DNA from 2 places in the Nocardioides asiaticus genome. Region 1 is predicted to be linked to the other one. Evidence: riboswitches for the same ligand, from Rfam matches in the RefSeq annotation. Region 1 holds a riboswitch; the other holds the start of a gene.

What was found. A riboswitch is a leader RNA that binds a small molecule or an ion and turns the genes downstream of it on or off. The one in region 1 is predicted to bind S-adenosylmethionine.
Region 2: it holds a riboswitch for S-adenosylmethionine, as region 1 does, so the genes downstream of both, thrC (threonine synthase) here and ABLE53_RS22460 (aminotransferase class V-fold PLP-dependent enzyme) in region 1, are expected to answer to the same signal.

Annotation. Positions count from the first base shown of each region.
Region 1 covers NZ_JBDZDM010000007.1:150,139-158,730, reverse strand. Annotated here, with positions in the region: gene ABLE53_RS22490 (histidine kinase) at 1-71, opposite strand, end outside; gene ABLE53_RS22485 (hypothetical protein) at 156-551, shown strand; gene ABLE53_RS22480 (cupin domain-containing protein) at 608-988, shown strand; gene ABLE53_RS22475 (hypothetical protein) at 985-1,404, shown strand; gene ABLE53_RS22470 (hypothetical protein) at 1,452-3,278, shown strand; gene ABLE53_RS22465 (S66 family peptidase) at 3,287-4,330, shown strand; SAM riboswitch class IV at 4,413-4,545, shown strand; gene ABLE53_RS22460 (aminotransferase class V-fold PLP-dependent enzyme) at 4,580-5,920, shown strand; gene ABLE53_RS22455 (imelysin family protein) at 6,057-7,373, shown strand; gene efeB (iron uptake transporter deferrochelatase/peroxidase subunit) at 7,370-8,592, shown strand, end outside.
Region 2 covers NZ_JBDZDM010000002.1:772,822-781,413, reverse strand. Annotated here, with positions in the region: gene ABLE53_RS09585 (SGNH/GDSL hydrolase family protein) at 1-145, opposite strand, end outside; gene ABLE53_RS09580 (MoaD/ThiS family protein) at 195-470, opposite strand; gene thrC (threonine synthase) at 470-1,741, opposite strand; SAM riboswitch class I at 1,753-1,904, opposite strand; gene lon (endopeptidase La) at 2,039-4,375, opposite strand; gene ABLE53_RS09565 (hypothetical protein) at 4,519-6,102, shown strand; gene ABLE53_RS09560 (response regulator transcription factor) at 6,086-6,778, shown strand; gene ABLE53_RS09555 (sensor histidine kinase) at 6,775-8,106, shown strand; gene otsB (trehalose-phosphatase) at 8,183-8,592, opposite strand, start outside.

The DNA.
Region 1 (8,592 bases):
GTACACACGGCGAGGAGCAGCGCGACGGCGCCCGCCGCCCGCGACCGTCGTGCCCCGGCGACCACACGCACAGCCCGACGATAGGGCCGCGGATGTCACCGCACATCACTCTTGCGAGGGATGGCCCCGGCCGCCGTCCGGCCGAGGCTGACGCCATGACAACACGTACCGCACTGATCGCCTCCCTCGCCTGCGTCGCCTCCTGGGCGGCGAAGGCCCTCGCCATGGCCCTGGCCGGCGGCCTCGGCCGCAGTCCGCTCGAGGACCCCCTCTTCTACGTAGGCTTCCTGGCCCTCCTCGTCGCCGCCGGTGCGTACGGCGCCTCGCTGGTCGCGCACCGCGGCCGCTGGCTCCACGTGGCCGGCGCCGCCGGCGGCCTGATCGGCGCCGTGGTCGTCACGCTCGTGGCCGGCAGCCTGGTCGGCGTCCTCGAGCCGGCCCACGCCGGCTGGGTCTGGGGCGAGGTGAACCTCTGGGTGGTCGCCCTGGTCGTCCTCCTCGCGGCCGTCTCCGGCGTACGCCGGGGTGTGACGCGCGCCGGAACGGCGTGACGCGGAACGTCACGCAGGAAGGGTGTCCGAACACTTCCGGCAACCAGGAGGACACCATGCCCAAGGCCACCAGGGCGACCACGCCGGTCGCCATCGACATCGACGAGGTCGAGGGCCGCTACGCCGAGCTCGGCGACTACACCGTCGCCTTCGAGACCTTCGCGCAGGACCTCGACACCGAACCCGTCTTCAAGGGGCTCCCCGACGACCGCTGCCAGTGCCCGCACTGGGGGTTCGTCACGTCGGGTCGGATCACCTTCCGCTGGGCCGACCATCTCGAGACCTACGTCGAGGGGGACGCCTACTACGCCCCACCCGGTCACCTTCCGTTGATCGCGGCCGGGACGAGCATCGTCGAGTTCAGCCCCACCGCGGAGCTGGCGACGACGATGGCCGTGATCGACCGGAACCTGCGCGCCGCCGGGGTGATCTCATGACCGCGACGCGTACGCCGGCCGCCGACCGCGCCACGGCCGTGGCGAACCTCGTCCACTGGCTCGAGACCGGGGAGGGTGCCGAGGCGACCTTCGCCGAGGACTGCTTCCTCGACCTGTCGCTGCCACTGTGGCGGCTCCAGGCGGACTCCCGCGCCGACCTGGTCGCCGTACGCGCGGAGAGCCACCCGGTCCCCGGCAGCGTCCGGGTCGAGCGGGTGGACGAGACCGACGCGGGCTTCGTGATCGCGTTCGAGGAGCGGTGGGCCACGGGCGCCCAGGTCTGGTACTCCCGCGAGCTCATCCGCGCCGACGTCGAGCAGGGCCTGATCGTCGAGCTCGCCGTCGCGTGCACGGGCGACTGGGACGAGGAGGTGCGGGCCAGGCACGCCCGCGAGGTCACCCTGCTCAGGCCCTGACCGCACGAGCCCAGAAGGGCCTAGATTGGCCCTGGACAGGTAGTGAGATGAGCGCGCCGACCCCGCTGGCTGATCTCCTCGCTCGGGCCGACGCCGAGCGTGCGGCCGGGCGGGGGGAGGACGCCGCCCGCCTGTACGACGAGGCGGTCGCCGAGGCCCGCGGGGCCGGGGACCTCGCCGCCTGGACCAGGGCCGCCCTCGGGGCCGCCTCCGTCCACCTCTTCGGCACCGACCCCGGGAAGGTGCCGGCGCAGCTCCACGACCTGCTCGCCCGGACGACGCGGGACGCCGACCGGGTCCGGCTGGCCGCCGCGCTGGCGCGCTGCTGGGCCTACAGCGGCCGGCCCGCGCGGGCCGAGCGGTTCGCCCGCGAGGCCCTCGACCGGGCCGAGCCCACCGGCGACCCGGCGCTGGTCGCCGACAGCCTCGATGCGATGCTCGCCTGCCACTGGGGCCCCGACGACGCCGACGTACGCACGGCCCTCGGTGCGCGCCTCGACGAGGTCGCCGCCCACGTCCTCGAGCCCGAGGCCCGCCTCCAGGCTCACCTGTGGGGCCTCCAGGTCGCCTGCGAGTCGCTCAACCTGTCGGCGATGCACCGCCACCTCCGCGCCCTCGACCGGCTGGGCGAGGAGTCACCCCGGGCCCGCTTCTTCGCCGCGTCACGGCGGCTGATGTACGACCTCCTGCGCGGCCGTACCGACACCAGCGGGGCGCTGCTCGCGGCAGCGCAGGAGGCGGAGGGCCGGGCCCGCCTGGCCGACGGCTGGATGGTGCTCAAGGCGATGAGGGCGTACGCCGCGCTGCACGCCGGGGACCGGCGTACCTGCGCCGCGATCGCCGCCGAGGCGGAGGCGTTCGCCCTCGCCGAGGGGGTCGCCGAGGTGTGCGCCGAGGCCGCCTGGATGTGGGTCGGCGCCGGCCGCCTCGACCGGGTGGGCCCGCTCGTGGAGACGCTCGGCGGTCGCGCGCTCGAGGAGCTGCCCCGCGACGTCAACTGGCTGCTGGCGCTGCAGTGCGTGCTCGAGGCAGCGCTCGCCACCGGCCACCGCGACGTGGTCGAGCAGGCCGCCGGGCTCCTCGCGCCGTACGCCGGCCGGCCGGTCTTCAACGCCGGCGCGGTGATGTTCCACGGGCTCACCGACGACACCCTCGCCCGGGCGGCCGCGCTCACGGGCGACCTGGGCGAGGCGGAGCGTCTGCGCCAGCGCGCGCTGGCGACGTACGTACGGATCGGCGCCGACTGGTGGCACGACCGGCTCCGCGCCTGGCGACCGGCGCCGCCGGCCCGCGACGGCCGCGACGGCCGGGCCGGCCCGGCCCGTGCCCGGCTCCACCCGACCGGCGACGGCGTCTGGCTCGTGGGCGCGGAGCCCGGCACGCCAGTGAGACCGGTGCGCGGCTTCGCCCATCTGCAGGCGCTGCTCGCGCGGCCCGGGGTGCGGATGCCCGCGATCGATCTGGTCACCGGTGGCAGCGGCACCGTCCTCCAGAGCGCTCCGGGAGTGCAGGTCGACCGGCAGGCCCTGGCGGCGTACCGCAGGCGGCTGGCCGACCTCGACGCCGAGCTCGACGAGGCGCAGGACTGGGCCGACGTCGGCCGGGCGGAGGCGCTCGAGGACGAGCGCGAGGCCCTCCTCGCCGAGGTCGCGCGCGCCGCCGGCCGCGGCGGACGCCCACGCACGAGCGGCGCCACCCACGAGCGTGCGCGGGTCGCGGCGACGAAGGCGATCGCCACCGCCCTCGACCGGATCGAGCGGGTCGACGAGGCGCTCGGCCGCCACCTGCGCGAGACCGTGCACACCGGCACCGAGTGCGCGTACGAGCCCGACCCCTCGAATCCGGTTGACTGGGTGCTGTCCGCCGACGGTTGACTGTCCGCATGCAGCTGGTGTCGCCGCGCAAGGCCGCCCCGGGCGACAGGGTCGCCGTGCTGTCGCCGTCGTTCGCCGCGCCGGGCTTCGCCCCGGCCGTCCACGAGCAGGCGATGAAGCGGCTCCAGGACCTCACCGGGCTCGTGCCGGTCGAGTACCCCACCACGCGCAAGCTGGGCGCCACGCCCGAGGAGCGCGCCGCCGACCTCAACGCCGCGTTCGCCGACCCCGGGATCCGGGCCGTGCTGGCGACGGTCGGTGGCGAGGACCAGATCACCGTCGTCCCGCACCTCGACGCCGACCTCGTGCGGGCCGACCCCAAGCCGTTCCTCGGCTACAGCGACAACACCAACCTGCTGAGCTGGCTGTGGACCAACGGCGTGGCCGGGTTCTACGGCGGCTCGACCCAGGTCCAGCTCGGCCCGGGCCCGGCGATCGACGAGATCCACCGAGCCGCGCTGCGGGCAGCCCTCCTCACCGGCGAGCGGCTCGAGATCACCGACCCGGGGGAGTCCGAGGACATCGGCAAGGACTGGAACGACCCCGCCGCACTGACCGACTACGGCGATCGCGAGCCGACCGAGCCCTGGACCTGGGCGGGCCCGACCAGGCCGGTCACCGGCCGCACCTGGGGCGGGTGCATCGAGATCGTCCAGTGGGTCCTCACCGCGGGCCGCTTCCCGGCCGAGCCGGACGTGCTCGCCGGCGGCGTACTCCTCCTGGAGTCGTCGGAGGAGCTCATCCCCGCCCGCGAGTTCGGCTGGATCGTCCGGTCGCTGGGGGAGCGCGGCCTGCTCGCGGCGGTCGACGCCGTCGTCGTCGCGCGACCGCCGACGATGTCCTTCGAGGTCCAGCCGACGCCCGCCGAGCGGGCCGCGCGGCGCGCCGAGCAGCGCGACGTCGCCATCGAGACGGTCGCCCGCTACAACCCGGACGCGGTGGTGGTCGTCGGCGTCCCGTTCGGCCACACCCGGCCGCAGTGGATCCTGCCGTACGGCGGACACCTCACGGTCGACGGCGCGTCGCAGCGGATCTGGGCCGACTACTCCTGAGTTCTCGGATCCTGAGACGCTTCTCCACGATGTGAGACCCGAGGTGGCGACGGCGTACGCCGACCGGCAGGATCCCCGCCCAGGTCACGACTGCCAGCGCGCTCGGCCACCCGAGCGCACAGCCCCGGCTTGCTGGCGGGCAACCCTCCGACGCGGCGGGGTGCTCCGGGTGACGACCAGGCCCTCGCCGATGTGGCGACGGGCAAGCGCGCTCGCGGTCCCCGTGGGCCCGACCACGATGGAGTTGTCTTGTCCCACGTCAGCCCCCTGCTCCCGCTCGTCGGCGCCGAGACCCGGGTCCCGCTGCTCGACGGCCGCCTGGTCACCTACGCCAACCTCGACGTCGCCGCCTCGGCGCCCGCGCTGCAGGCGGTCGCCGACCGGGTCGCCGAGGTGCTGCCGTGGTACGCCAGTGTCCACCGCGGCGCCGGCTACCTGTCCCAGGTCTCGACCTCGCTCTACGAGGAGTCGCGCCGCCTGATCGGTGAGTACGTCGGGGCGCGGCGGGACGCGGACGTCACGGTCATCACCCGCAACACCACCGACGCGGTCAACCTGCTCGCCGGCTGCGTCCCGGGCCGGACGCTGGTGGTCGACGTCGAGCACCACGCCAACCTGCTCCCGTGGCAGCGCTCGCGCGCCGGCGCGACCGTCGTCACCGGCGGGGAGAGCGTCACGGCCACCCTGCAGGCAGTCGCCGACGAGCTCGCGGCCGGCGACTACGCGCTGGTGGCGCTCACCGGCGCGTCCAACGTCACCGGGGAGGCGCTGCCGCTCCGCGAGGTCGTCACACTCGCCCACGGGCACGGTGCCCGGGTCTTCGTCGACGGCGCCCAGCTGCTCGCCCACCGGCGCTTCTCGCTCGCCGCGACGGGCACCGACTACATCGCCTTCTCCGGCCACAAGCTCTACGCGCCGTTCGGCGCCGGCGCGCTCGTCGGTCGCCGCGACTGGCTGGACGCCGGGACGCCGTACCTCGCCGGCGGGGGAGCGGTCTCCCACGTCACCGTCGACGACGTCGCGTGGGCGCCCGCGCCGGCGCGTCACGAGGGCGGGTCCCCCAACGTGATCGGCGCGGTGGCCCTCGCCGCCGCGTGCACGACGCTCACGACCGTCCCCGCCGGCGACCTCGACGGCCACGAGGGCGTGCTGCGGGACCGGCTCGTCGACGGGCTGGCGGAGATCCCCGGCGTGACGGTGGTCCGGCTCTGGGAGGACTCGGAGAGCCCGGTCGGCGTCGTCACCTTCGCGCTGGACGGTGCCGACCCCGGGCTGCTCGCGGCGTACCTCTCCGCCGAGCACGGCCTCGGCGTCCGCGACGGGCGGTTCTGCGCCCACCCGCTGCTCGCCCGGCTCGGTCTGCCCGCGGGCGCCGTCCGGGTGAGCCTCGGCGTCGGCACCTCCGGCGACGAGATTGAGCGACTGCTCGCCGGCGTACGCGCCTTCGTCGCCGACGGCCCGTGCGGCAGCTACGCGATCGAGGACGGCTGCTGGGGTGTCGTCGGCGACCCGCGTCCCCCTGCCGGGGTCCCCGGCGTGGCCGCCCTGGCCGCCACGGCCGGCGCCTGCCGAGGCGCCGCCGTCGTCTGACCGAGCCGCCCATCGACAGGCTATGTAAAGACTCTGTTCATCGGCTGTCTATGTAGCCTGCACCTCGCCGTTCGCGGCTGATCCAAGACTCTCGACCGCCGCGCCTCCCCCCGAGGGCGCGGTCGGGAAGGTTGCGGTGAAGAGTACGGAGAATGCCGCGCCCGCCGACGTGGCCGACGACGGCACCGCGGCTGGCCAGGACGGCGGCAGCACGGACGAGCAGGTGGACCGGCGTCCCCTGTGGCGCAGCCCGAAGGTGATCGTCCCGATCGCTGCCATCGCGGCGATCGCGGCAGTCGTGGGCATCAAGGCCGGGACCGGCGGTGACGACGACGCCGTCGCCGCGGCACCACACGCCGACGCCTCGGTGCCGGGCACGCCGATCACCGTCGGGACCGACGTCTGCGGCCAGGGCTGGACCGGCGGCAAGGCGGGACGCCAGACCTTCGCGCTCTGGAACAACTCGATCGAGGGCATGGAGGTCTACCTCCAGGACGTCGCGACCCGGAAGGTCTACCTCGACGTCGAGGCACTCGGCGCCACCGCCACGCGCAGCGCGAGCGCCGACCTCGGCCCCGGCACGTACCGCTTCTTCTGCATCCCGGAGGAGTCCGAGCCGCTCACCGGCCCGGAGGAGAAGCTCACCGGCACCTACGACGGCCCGGTCACCGCCGGGGTCGTGCCGATCACGCCGAACGACCTCGCGCCGGCGCTCCGGAGCTACCTCGACTGGGTGCGGGGCCAGCTCCCGACGCTGAAGCGCCAGGCGCAGGCGGTCGCCGACGACGTACGCCGCGGAGACCGGGACGCCGCCGAGCGCGACTGGCTCACAGCGCACCGGACCTACGAGACCCTGGGGGCGGCGTACGACGCCTTCGGCGACGACGACACCGCGATCAACGCCGTCCCCTCGACGACCGTCCCGGCCGCGCAGGACGACCAGCTCACGGGCTTCCACCGGGTCGAGGCGCTGCTCTGGTCGGGCGCCCCGACGGCGCGGATCCGGCAGCCCGCCGCGGCGATCGTGACAGCCGTCGGCCACCTGCGCGCCGACCTCTCCACCCCGAAGCTGCAGACCCAGGACATCGGCCTGCGCGCCCACGAGATCCTGGAGAACGCGATCCAGTTCGAACTCACCGGGCGGACCGACGCCGGCAGCCACACCAACCTCGCGACCATCGACGCCAACCTCACGGGGACGGCGAGGACGCTCTCGTTCATCAGGCCGCTGCTCGTCGGCCGCGACCCGCACCTCGGCGAGACCGAGCGCGACCTCGCCGCCGCGCAGCGCCTCGTCAAGAGCTTCGACCACGGGGGCCGGTGGACCCCGCTCGACCGGCTCACCCGCGGCCAGCGCGAGGCACTCGACGCCCGTCTCGAGGAGACCGTCGAGCTGCTCTCCCAGGTCGCGGTCATCACCGACCCGCGCAAGACAGCAGGAGAGACCCAGTGACCACCCCGGGGACCGGCTGCCCCTTCCACCCCTCGCCCGCCTCGGGTCCCGCTGGGAGCCCGTCGACCAGCCGTGACCGGGGCGTGAGCCGGCGCGGACTCTTCGGCGGCGCCCTCGGCGCGGCAGCCTCGGCACCGGCGGCGGTTCTGCTCGCCGGCGCCGCACGCGGCGACAGCCCCTCGCCGTCCGGCTCCGGCGTGGAGGTGACCGACGGGGCGGCGTCCTACCCCTTCCACGGCGAGCACCAGGCCGGCATCCTCACTCCGCAGCAGTCGGCGGCGGCGTACGTCTCCTTCGACGTCACCGCGGAGGACCGCGCCGGGCTGCGCGAGCTGCTCCAGACCCTGACGACCACGGCACGGTTCCTCACCAGCGGCGGCACGCCGCCGGACGACGGGCTCCTCGCGACGGCGTGGGACAACGGGGTCGTCGGCCCGGAGGTCGCCGCCGACGGGCTGACCGTCACCGCCAGCGTCGGCTCGAGCCTGTTCGACGACCGCTTCGGCCTCGCGAAGGCGAAGCCGGCCCGGCTGCGCCCGATGGACGAGTTCCCGAACGACGCGCTCGACCGGTCCATCTGCGACGGCGACCTGCTGCTCCAGCTGTGCGCGCACCACCCGGACACCGTCAACCACGCCGTACGCCAGCTGATGCGCACGACCCGCGGGGGGCTCCAGGTCCGCTGGCGGCAGGACGGCTTCCAGTCGCCGCCGCGGCCGAGCGGCACCCCGCGCAACCTGCTCGGCTTCAAGGACGGCACCGCCAACCCGTCGGTCGACGACGCGAAGCTGATGGACGACCTCGTCTGGACGCACGGCGGGGGAGCGGAGCCGGCCTGGGTCGAGGGCGGCAGCTACCACGTGGTCCGCAAGATCCGGATGCTCGTGGAGTTCTGGGACCGGGTCTCGGTCCGGGAGCAGGAGACGATGTTCGGCCGGGACAAGGCGAGCGGTGCCCCGCTGACCGGCGCCGAGGAGTTCGACGACCCGGACTTCGGGAAGGACGCCACCGGCGAGGTCATCCGCTTCGACGCCCACATCCGGCTGGCCAACCCCCGCACCGTGGACACCGAGAAGCAGCGCTTCCTGCGCCGCTCCTTCAACTACGACGCCGGGACCGACCCCAACGGCCAGCTCGACATGGGCCTGGTGTTCACGGCGTTCAACCAGGACCTCGAGCGGCAGTTCGTGACGGTTCAGAAGCGACTGATCGACGAGCC
Region 2 (8,592 bases), on a different contig from region 1:
CCTGACGAGCGTGCTCGGCCTGACGCTTGAGCAGGGTGACGAACCCCAGCCCCGCGGCCGCTCCGACGACACCGACGGCACCGGCCACGCCGGCGGTCACGGCGGCGATGCCGATCTGCTTGGCCTCCTGCGTGCGTGAGCTCATGCTTCCTTGTTACAGCACGCTCGTTAACACCACGCGTAACACGCGGCGGTCAGCCGCCGGCGACCGCCGGAATGATCGAGACCTTCGCTCCGTCGGGCGTCGGCGTTGCCAGCTCGCCGGAGAAGCGGACGTCCTCGTCGCCGACGTAGACGTTCACGAAGCGCCGCAGCGCGCCGTTGTCGTCGAGGACGCGCCCCTTGATGCCGGGGTACGACGCCTCGAGCGCCTCGATCACCTCGGCGAGGGTCGCCCCGTCGGCGGTCACCTCCGAGGAGCCACCCGTGTAGGTGCGCAGGATCGTGGGGACCCGGACCGAGACCGACATCAGGCCTGCCCGATCCCGGTGGCCGCGAACGCGTCGTACGACGGCGCGATGGTCGCCGCGGGGGCGACCGAGCCGCTCACGGCGTCGAGCGTCTTCAGCCCGTGGCCGGTGTTGATGATGACGGTCTCGAGCGTGGGGTCGAGCTGGCCGGTCGCGACGAGCTTCTTCAGGACCGCGGTCGTGGTGCCGCCGGCGGTCTCGGTGAAGATCCCCTCAGTGCGGGCCAGCAGGACGATGCCCTCGCGGATCTCCTCGTCGGTGACCTCCTCGACGGCACCGCCGCTGCGGCGGGTCGCGTCGAGGACGTAGATCCCGTCGGCCGGGTTGCCGATGGCGAGCGACTTGGCGATGGTGTCCGGCTTGACCGGCCGGATCGCGTCGACCCCGGACTTGAAGGCGGTCGAGACCGGGTTGCAGCCCGTCGCCTGCGCGCCGAAGACCTTGTAGGGCTTCTCCTCGACGAGGCCGAGCTTGATGAGCTCCTGGAAGGCCTTGTCGACCTTGGTGAGCTGGGAGCCGGACGCGACCGGGATGACGATCTGGTCGGGCAGCCGCCAGCCAAGCTGCTCGGCGATCTCGAAGCCGAGCGTCTTGGAGCCCTCGGCGTAGAACGGCCGGACGTTGACGTTGACGAAGGCCCAGCCGTCCTCCTCGCCCGCGATCTCGGAGGCGAGCTTGTTCACGTCGTCGTAGTTGCCCTCGACCGCGACGAGGTTCTCGGTGAAGACGGCCGAGTTGACCTGCTTGGGCTGCTCGAGGTTGCTGGGGATGAAGACGACGGTCTTGATGCCGGCCCGGGCGCCGGCGGCGGCGACCGCGTTGGCGAGGTTGCCGGTGCTCGGGCAGGCGAACACGGTGGAGCCGAGCTCGCGGGCCGCGCTCAGCGCGCAGGCGACGACGCGGTCCTTGAACGAGTTCGTCGGGTTGGTGCTGTCGTCCTTGACCCAGAGGGTCTCGATGCCGAGCTCGCGGGCGAGGTTGTTCGCCTTCAGCAGCCGGGTGAAGCCGGGCTCGGTGTTGGGGCTCTGCTCGATGTCCGCAGGCACCGGGAGCAGCGCCTTGTAGCGCCAGATGTTGCGCGGGCCGGCCTCGATCTCCTCGCGGGTCACGGCCGGGAAGTCGTAGGCCACCTCGAGGGGGCCGAAGCACTCCGGACAGGCGTAGAACGGACCGAGGTCGATCCGGTGCCCGCACTCGCGACACGACAGTGCGGTCGCGTTGCCGAAGGCGCCCTCGCGGATCGCAGTCCTCTCCTGCACAGCGGCGCTCATGAGAAACCTCCTCCTCATCTTCCCCGGGGCGTCCCTCGCCGCGGGCCGGAATTAGCACCTGCTCCACGTCCGCTCCCGGAGGCTGGCGTGCCTGGGCGGCGGAGGCTCGTGGTCGGTTGCCGGGACTTCGCTGGGCCGTTCCCTCAGTCCCTCTCGATGAGCAGCACTCACTCTAGGGGCGACGCGGCCGGGCCAAGAAATCGGGGTCCGAATGGCGGATGGCCTGTCCGCCATTCGGACCCCGAGCCCTGCGACCAGCGGCGCCCAAAGTGTCACCGTGACACTGTGGCGGCGGCGTCAGGCCGCGTGCGCGCCGTTGCCGTGCGACTCCTGGTCGACCGCAGTGAGCGCGCCGCGTACGACGTCGCGTACGTCGCCGACGAGGTTGATCGTCAGCGAGTCCTTGACCTCGGCGGGCACGTCGTCGAGATCGGGCTCGTTGCGCTGCGGGACGAACACCTCGGTCAGCCCCGCCCTCTGGGCGGCGAGCAGCTTCTGCTTGAGCCCGCCGATCGGCAGCACCCGGCCCGACAGCGACACCTCGCCGGTCATGCCGACCTCGCTGCGCACCGGCCGTCCGGACGCGAGCGACGTGAGCGCGGTGACCATCGTGATGCCCGCGCTGGGGCCGTCCTTCGGCACTGCACCGGCGGGCACGTGGACGTGGATCGCCTTGTCGAGGACCGACCGGTCGACCCCGAGCTCCTCGGCGTGCGACCTGACGAAGGAGAGCGCGATCTGGGCGGACTCCTTCATCACCTCGCCGAGCTGGCCGGTGATGGTCAGCCCCTGCTGGCCCTCCGCGGCCGAGGCCTCGATGAAGAGCACGTCACCCCCGAGCCCGGTCACGGCCAGGCCGGTCGCGACGCCGGGCAGCGAGGTCCGCTCGGCCGACTCCGGCGTGAACCGCGCCCGCCCGACCAGGTCCTTCAGCTGGTCGGCGCCGACGTCGACGTGGGTCGCCTCGCCGGTGGCGAGGAGAGTGGCCGCCTTGCGGAGCGCCTTGGCGATCAGCCGCTCGAGCTGGCGTACGCCGGCCTCGCGGGTGTAGTTCGCGGCCAGCTCGCGCAGGGCGTCGTCGCTCACGCTCACCTCGTCGGCGGTCAGCGCTGCGCGCTCCAGCTGCCGGGGCAGCAGGAAGTCGCGGGCGATCGCGACCTTGTCGTCCTCGGTGTAGCCGTCGATCGTGACGAGCTCCATCCGGTCGAGCAGCGCGCTCGGGATGGTCTCGACGACGTTGGCAGTGGCGATGAAGACCGCGTCGGACAGGTCGAGGTCGAGCTCGAGGTAGTGGTCGCGGAAGGTGTGGTTCTGCGCCGGGTCGAGGACCTCGAGCAGCGCCGCCGCCGGATCGCCGCGGTAGTCCGCGCCGACCTTGTCGACCTCGTCGAGCAGCACGACCGGGTTCATCGACCCGGCCTCCTTGATCGCGCGCACGATCCGCCCCGGGAGGGCGCCGACGTACGTCCGCCGGTGACCGCGGATCTCGGCCTCGTCGCGGACGCCGCCCAGCGCGACCCGGACGAACTTCCTGCCGAGGGCGCGCGCGACGGACTCGCCGAGCGAGGTCTTGCCGACGCCGGGAGGGCCGGCGAGCAGGATGACGGCACCGGAGCCGCGGCCACCGATGACCTGGAGGCCGCGCTCGGCGCGGCGGGCGCGGACGGCGAGGTACTCGACGATCCGCTCCTTGACCTCGTCGAGGCCGTGGTGGTCGGCGTCGAGCACCGCTCGGGCGGCGGCGACGTCGGTCGAGTCCTGCGTGGTGACGTTCCACGGCAGCTCGAGGACGGTGTCGAGCCATGTCCGGATCCAGGCGGTCTCGGGGTTCTGCTCCGAGCCGCGCTCCAGCTTGTCGACCTCGCGGAGCGCGGCCTCGCGGACGTGGTCGGGCAGGTCGGCGGACTCGACCCGCGAGCGATAGTCATCCGCGCCCTCGGGCTCGCCCTCGCCGAGCTCCTTGCGGATCGCGGCCAGCTGCTGGCGCAGCAGGAACTCCCGCTGCGACTTCTCCATGCCCTCGCGGACGTCCTCGCTGATCTTGTCGGTCAGCTCGGCCTCGGCGAGGTACTCCTTGGTCCAGTCGATGACCTTCTCGAGCCGCTCCTCGACGTACGCCGTCTCGAGCAGCTCGCGCTTACGGTCGTCGCCGAGGTACGGCGCGTAGCCGGCGGTGTCGGCGATCTCGCCGGGGTCGGTGAGCCGCTGGACCTGGTCGATCACCTGCCAGGCCTCGCGGCGCTGGAGCACCGCGACGACGAGCCGCTTGTACTCGTCGGCGAGCTCCTTGGCCCTGGCCGTGACCGCGCCGCCCGGGTAGTCCTCGGCCGGCTCCGCCTCGACCCACAGCGCGGCACCGGGGCCGGTCACGCCGGAGCCGATGCGCGCGCGCCGCTCGGCGCGCAGGACGGCGGCCGGGCCGCCGCCGCTGAAGCGGCCGACGCGGTCGATGGAGGCGATGGCGCCGTACGACGCGTAGCGGTCCTCGAGCCGGGGCGCGACGAGCAGTTTGCCGTCGCTGCTGGCGCGGGCCGCGTCGACGGCCGCCTGTGCGGCCTCGTCGAGAGCGATCGGCACGACCATGCCGGGGAGGATGACGACGTCGGAGACGAACAGGACGGGAAGCTTCTCCACGGTGTCCCCTTTCAAGACTTGAGTGATAGCGACTCAACTCTCGGGAGCCACCGGATGTTCCCTCCGGATCCGCTGTTCGCCCTGAGCGGACGGCCGGGTCCGGGGTCATGGTTCCTTCAGGTGGCGCTCCTAGGTTCCGCGGCATGAACCTCCGGCCCGCCGCACCGCGCCCGACCGCGCTCCCCCTCGACCGGGTGCGCGGCGGACGAGGGCGGTCGACCGTCCCCATCCGGCCGGCTGTGTCCGTGGCGGTGGCCGGGCTGGTCACCCTGGTCGTCCATCTGCTCTTCCTGTCCCGCGACCTCTCGCCCGACGAGGGCGGGTACGCCGTCGTCGCGCGGCTGTGGCACCTGCCCGGCCCCTACCTCTACGGCCCGACCTGGGTCGACCGCCCACCCGGGCTGGTCTCGGCGTTCGCGCTCGCCGACCACCTCGGGACGTACGGCGTCAGGCTGGTCGCGGCGCTCGCCGCGACGGTGCTCGTGGCGGCCGTCGGCAGTGCCGCGCGGGCCGTGGCCGGGCATCGCGCCGCGGCGTGGTCCGCGTGGACGGCCGCCGCCCTGGTCTGCTCGGTGCGGCTCGACGGCCAGCGGCTCGACGGCGAGCTGCTCGCCGCGACGTGCGTGTCGCTGGCCGCGGCGCTCCTCGTCCACGCGCTGTGCGCGCAGCGGCACGCGGTGGCCCTCGGTCTGCTGTCCGGAGCCGCCGCGAGCGCGGCGCTCACGATGAAGCAGAGCTTCGGCGACGGGCTCGTCCTGCTGGCGGTCGTCCTCGCAGTCGGCCTGCGCCGGCGACCGGACCGTGTGCGCCGGGTCGCCGTCGCCGCGGCGGTGGGCGCCGGCGTACCCCTCCTCGCGACGCTGCTGTGGGCCGCCGCCCACGGACGGGTCCGGGCGCTCGGCCACGCGCTCTTCGGCTTCCGCCTCGACGCGGCCGCGCTGCTCAGCGTCCGGCCCGGCGGCGCCCCCGAGCGGCTCCACACGATGCTGCTCGAGGCGCTGGTAACCGGCCTCGCATTGCTCCTCGTCGCCGCCCTCGCCGGCCGGGTCCGCCACCTGCTGCGCGGCGAGCCCCTCACCTGCGGCCTGGCCGCGGCGATCCTCGTCGAGCTCGGCGGCATCGCGGCGGGCGGCGGCTACTGGGACCACTACCTGCTCGCCCTGGTCCCCACCACCGCGCTCCTGGTCGGTCTGTGCCTGCGCCACGGCTGCGCGACCCCGCGGTTGCTCCGGCGACTGGTCCGGGCCGCCGTCGTCGCGGCCGGGCTCTCGACGGCGGTGGCCACGATCCCCGCGGCGTACGCCGAGCACGCCACAGCCCAGGGACCGGCGGTCGCCGGTCGCTGGCTGGCCGCGTCGGCGCGGCCGGGCGACACCGTGGTCGTCCCCTTCACGCATGCCGAGGTGATCGACGCGTCCGGGCTGCGGCCGGCATACCCCTACCTGTGGAGCCTCCCGACCCAGGTCGAGGACCCGCACCTGCGGCTGCTCGACGCCACCCTCACCGCGCCCACCGGCCCCACCTGGGTCGTCGGCTGGAACCGCCCGGAGAGCTTCGGGCTGGACCCCGTCGGCTTCGACGGCGCGCTCGACGGCAGCTACCGCGCGGTGGCCGAGGTGTGCGGCCATCCGGTCTGGCTGCGCGACGGCGTCACCCGCCGGCTCGCACCGATCCCGCCCGACGACGTCTGTCACCAACCGGAGTACCCCCTTGAGCACCTACCCTGAGACCGTGCACGTCCTGGTCGTCGATGACGAGCCCAGGCTGGTCGAGCTCATCACCGGCTACCTCCGCGACGTCGGTCTGACGACCAGCGGGGCGCTCGACGGCCCGTCCGGCCTGGACGCCGCGCGCGAGCCGGGCGTCGACGTCGTCGTCCTCGACCGGATGCTGCCCGGCATGGACGGGCTCGAGGTGTGCCGCCGCCTCCGCGAGGACGGGTACGACGTACCCGTCCTCCTCCTCACCGCCCGCGGCGCCGTACCCGAGCGCGTCGCCGGCCTCGACGCGGGCGCCGACGACTACCTGGTCAAGCCGTTCGCGATGGAGGAGCTCTACGCCCGCGTGCGCGCGCTCGCCCGGCGCCGCGAGGTCCCCGACACCGCCCGGCTCGCGTACGGCGACGTGGTCGTCGCCCCCGGGGAGCGGCGCGCGTGGGTGGCCGAGGAGGAGGTGTCGCTGTCGCGCCGGGAGTTCGACGTCCTCGTCTCGCTCATGCAGAACGCCGGCCGCGTCGTCTCCCGCTACCGGCTCTTCGACGACGTCTTCGAGGACACCGACATCAACAGCAACGCCCTCGAGGTGCACGTCTCCCGTGTGCGAGCCCGGCTCGCCGGCTCGAAGCAGGTCCGGATCACGACCCTGCGCGGGGTGGGCTACCGCCTCGACCCGGTCGGGCGATGAGGCTGCTCGCCGGCCGGCCGATCGTCTGGCGCCTCGTCGCCGCGGTCGCCGCGGCGATGGCCGTCGTGCTCGTCCTGGCGGGCGCCTTCGTCTACTGGCGGGTGGCCTTCGCGCTCGATCGGCAGGTCGACCAGGACCTCGCGGCCTACCGCGAGCTGGTCGAGGCGTCGGTCCACGAGGGCCGCGCGCCGGTCCGCGACACCCCCGGCGAGGCGTACCAGACGTACGCCGCCGACGGGTCGGTCACCGGCGGCAGCGCCCACCACAGGCTGGCGTCGGCGGCCACGGTCCGCGCGGCGTACGCCGGTGACGTCCAGCACCACGACCACGGCCGTCTCCTCCCCGCGACGGAGCCCGCCGAGCGGGTGGTCACTGCCCGGATGAGCACACCGGACGGCCCGGTCGTCGTCGCGTACGCGATCAGCCGGGCCCACCACGACGAGGCGCTCCGGGAGCTGCTCGCCCAGCTCGCGATCGCCGGCGCCGCCACCCTGGCCGCGGCGTCCGCGGTCGGCTGGTGGACGGCGCGGGCGGCCCTCGGACCGGTGGAGCGCTACCGCGCCGCGGCCGCCTCCGCGGCGCCCGAGGACCGCCTGCCGGTGCCCGAGGACCGCGACGACGAGCTCACCCGGCTCGGCCATACCCTCAACGACCTGCTCGACCGTCTCGCCGCCTCCGCCGAGCGCGAGCGGCAGTTCCTCGCCGACGCCTCGCATGAGCTGCGCTCGCCGCTCACGGTCATGCAGGCCGAGCTCGACTGGGCGAGGCTGCGGCCGCGCGACGCCGCCGAGTCCGAGGCGACGATGGGCTCGCTGCAGAAGCAGGTACGCCGGATGATCGCCCTCTGCGAGGCGCTCCTCGACCTCGAGGAGGTGCGCGCCCAGGAGCCGCCGACCGGCGACGTCGACACCGCCGGCCTGGTCACCGGCGTCGCCGCCCGTCACCGCCCGGAGGCCGAGGCGGCGGGCCGCTCGATCGCGACCGACACCGCCGGCGTGCCCGACCTCTGCGGCAATCCGGACTGGCTCGACCTCGCCCTCGACAACCTCGTCGGCAACGCGCTGCGCCACGGCGCGGGCACCGTCACGGTCGCTGCGCGGGCGTACGACGGCCGGGTGCGGCTCACCGTCTCCGACGAGGGGCCGGGCTTCCCGCCGGAGTTCGTGGCGACCGCGTTCGACCGGTTCAGCCGGGCGGAGGGCTCCCGCACCACGCCCGGGACCGGGCTCGGTCTCGCCCTCGTCAAGGCGGTCGCCGAGGCGCACCGCGGCACCGTCGCCATCGACGGCTCGGCGGTGACGCTCGACGTGCCCGCCGCGCGAGGCTGACGTCCTACGTGTCACCGACCCGGCGAAGTGTCACGGTGACACTTTGGGTGGCCGGCAAGCGCGAGCGGCGCGTCGCTCAGCGGGCGTCGGCGGTGAGCTGCCGCATCAGGTCGAGTACGCCGTCGGGGCCGTGCACCACGACGTCGGAGAGCGGCACGAGCGCGCTCTCCTCGCTCGAGGCCGAGCAGACGAGCAGGGTGGGCAGGCCGTTCTTGCCCCAGGCGGTGACCGACTCGAACGCCTCGACGTCGCCGAGGTCGTCGCCTGCGAACATCACGGCACCGGCCTTCAGGTCGTCGACCAGCCTGTCGACGGCGAGGCCCTTGTCCATCCCGCCCGAGCGGACCTCGATGACCTGCTTGCCGGGCTCGAGGACGAGGTCGTGCTGCTCCGCGAGCGGCCGCAGCAGCGGCAGCAGCCGCTCGAAGGCGGCGTCGGGGTCGGGCAGCCGACGGGTGTGGACGGCGACGGCGAGGCCCTTGTCCT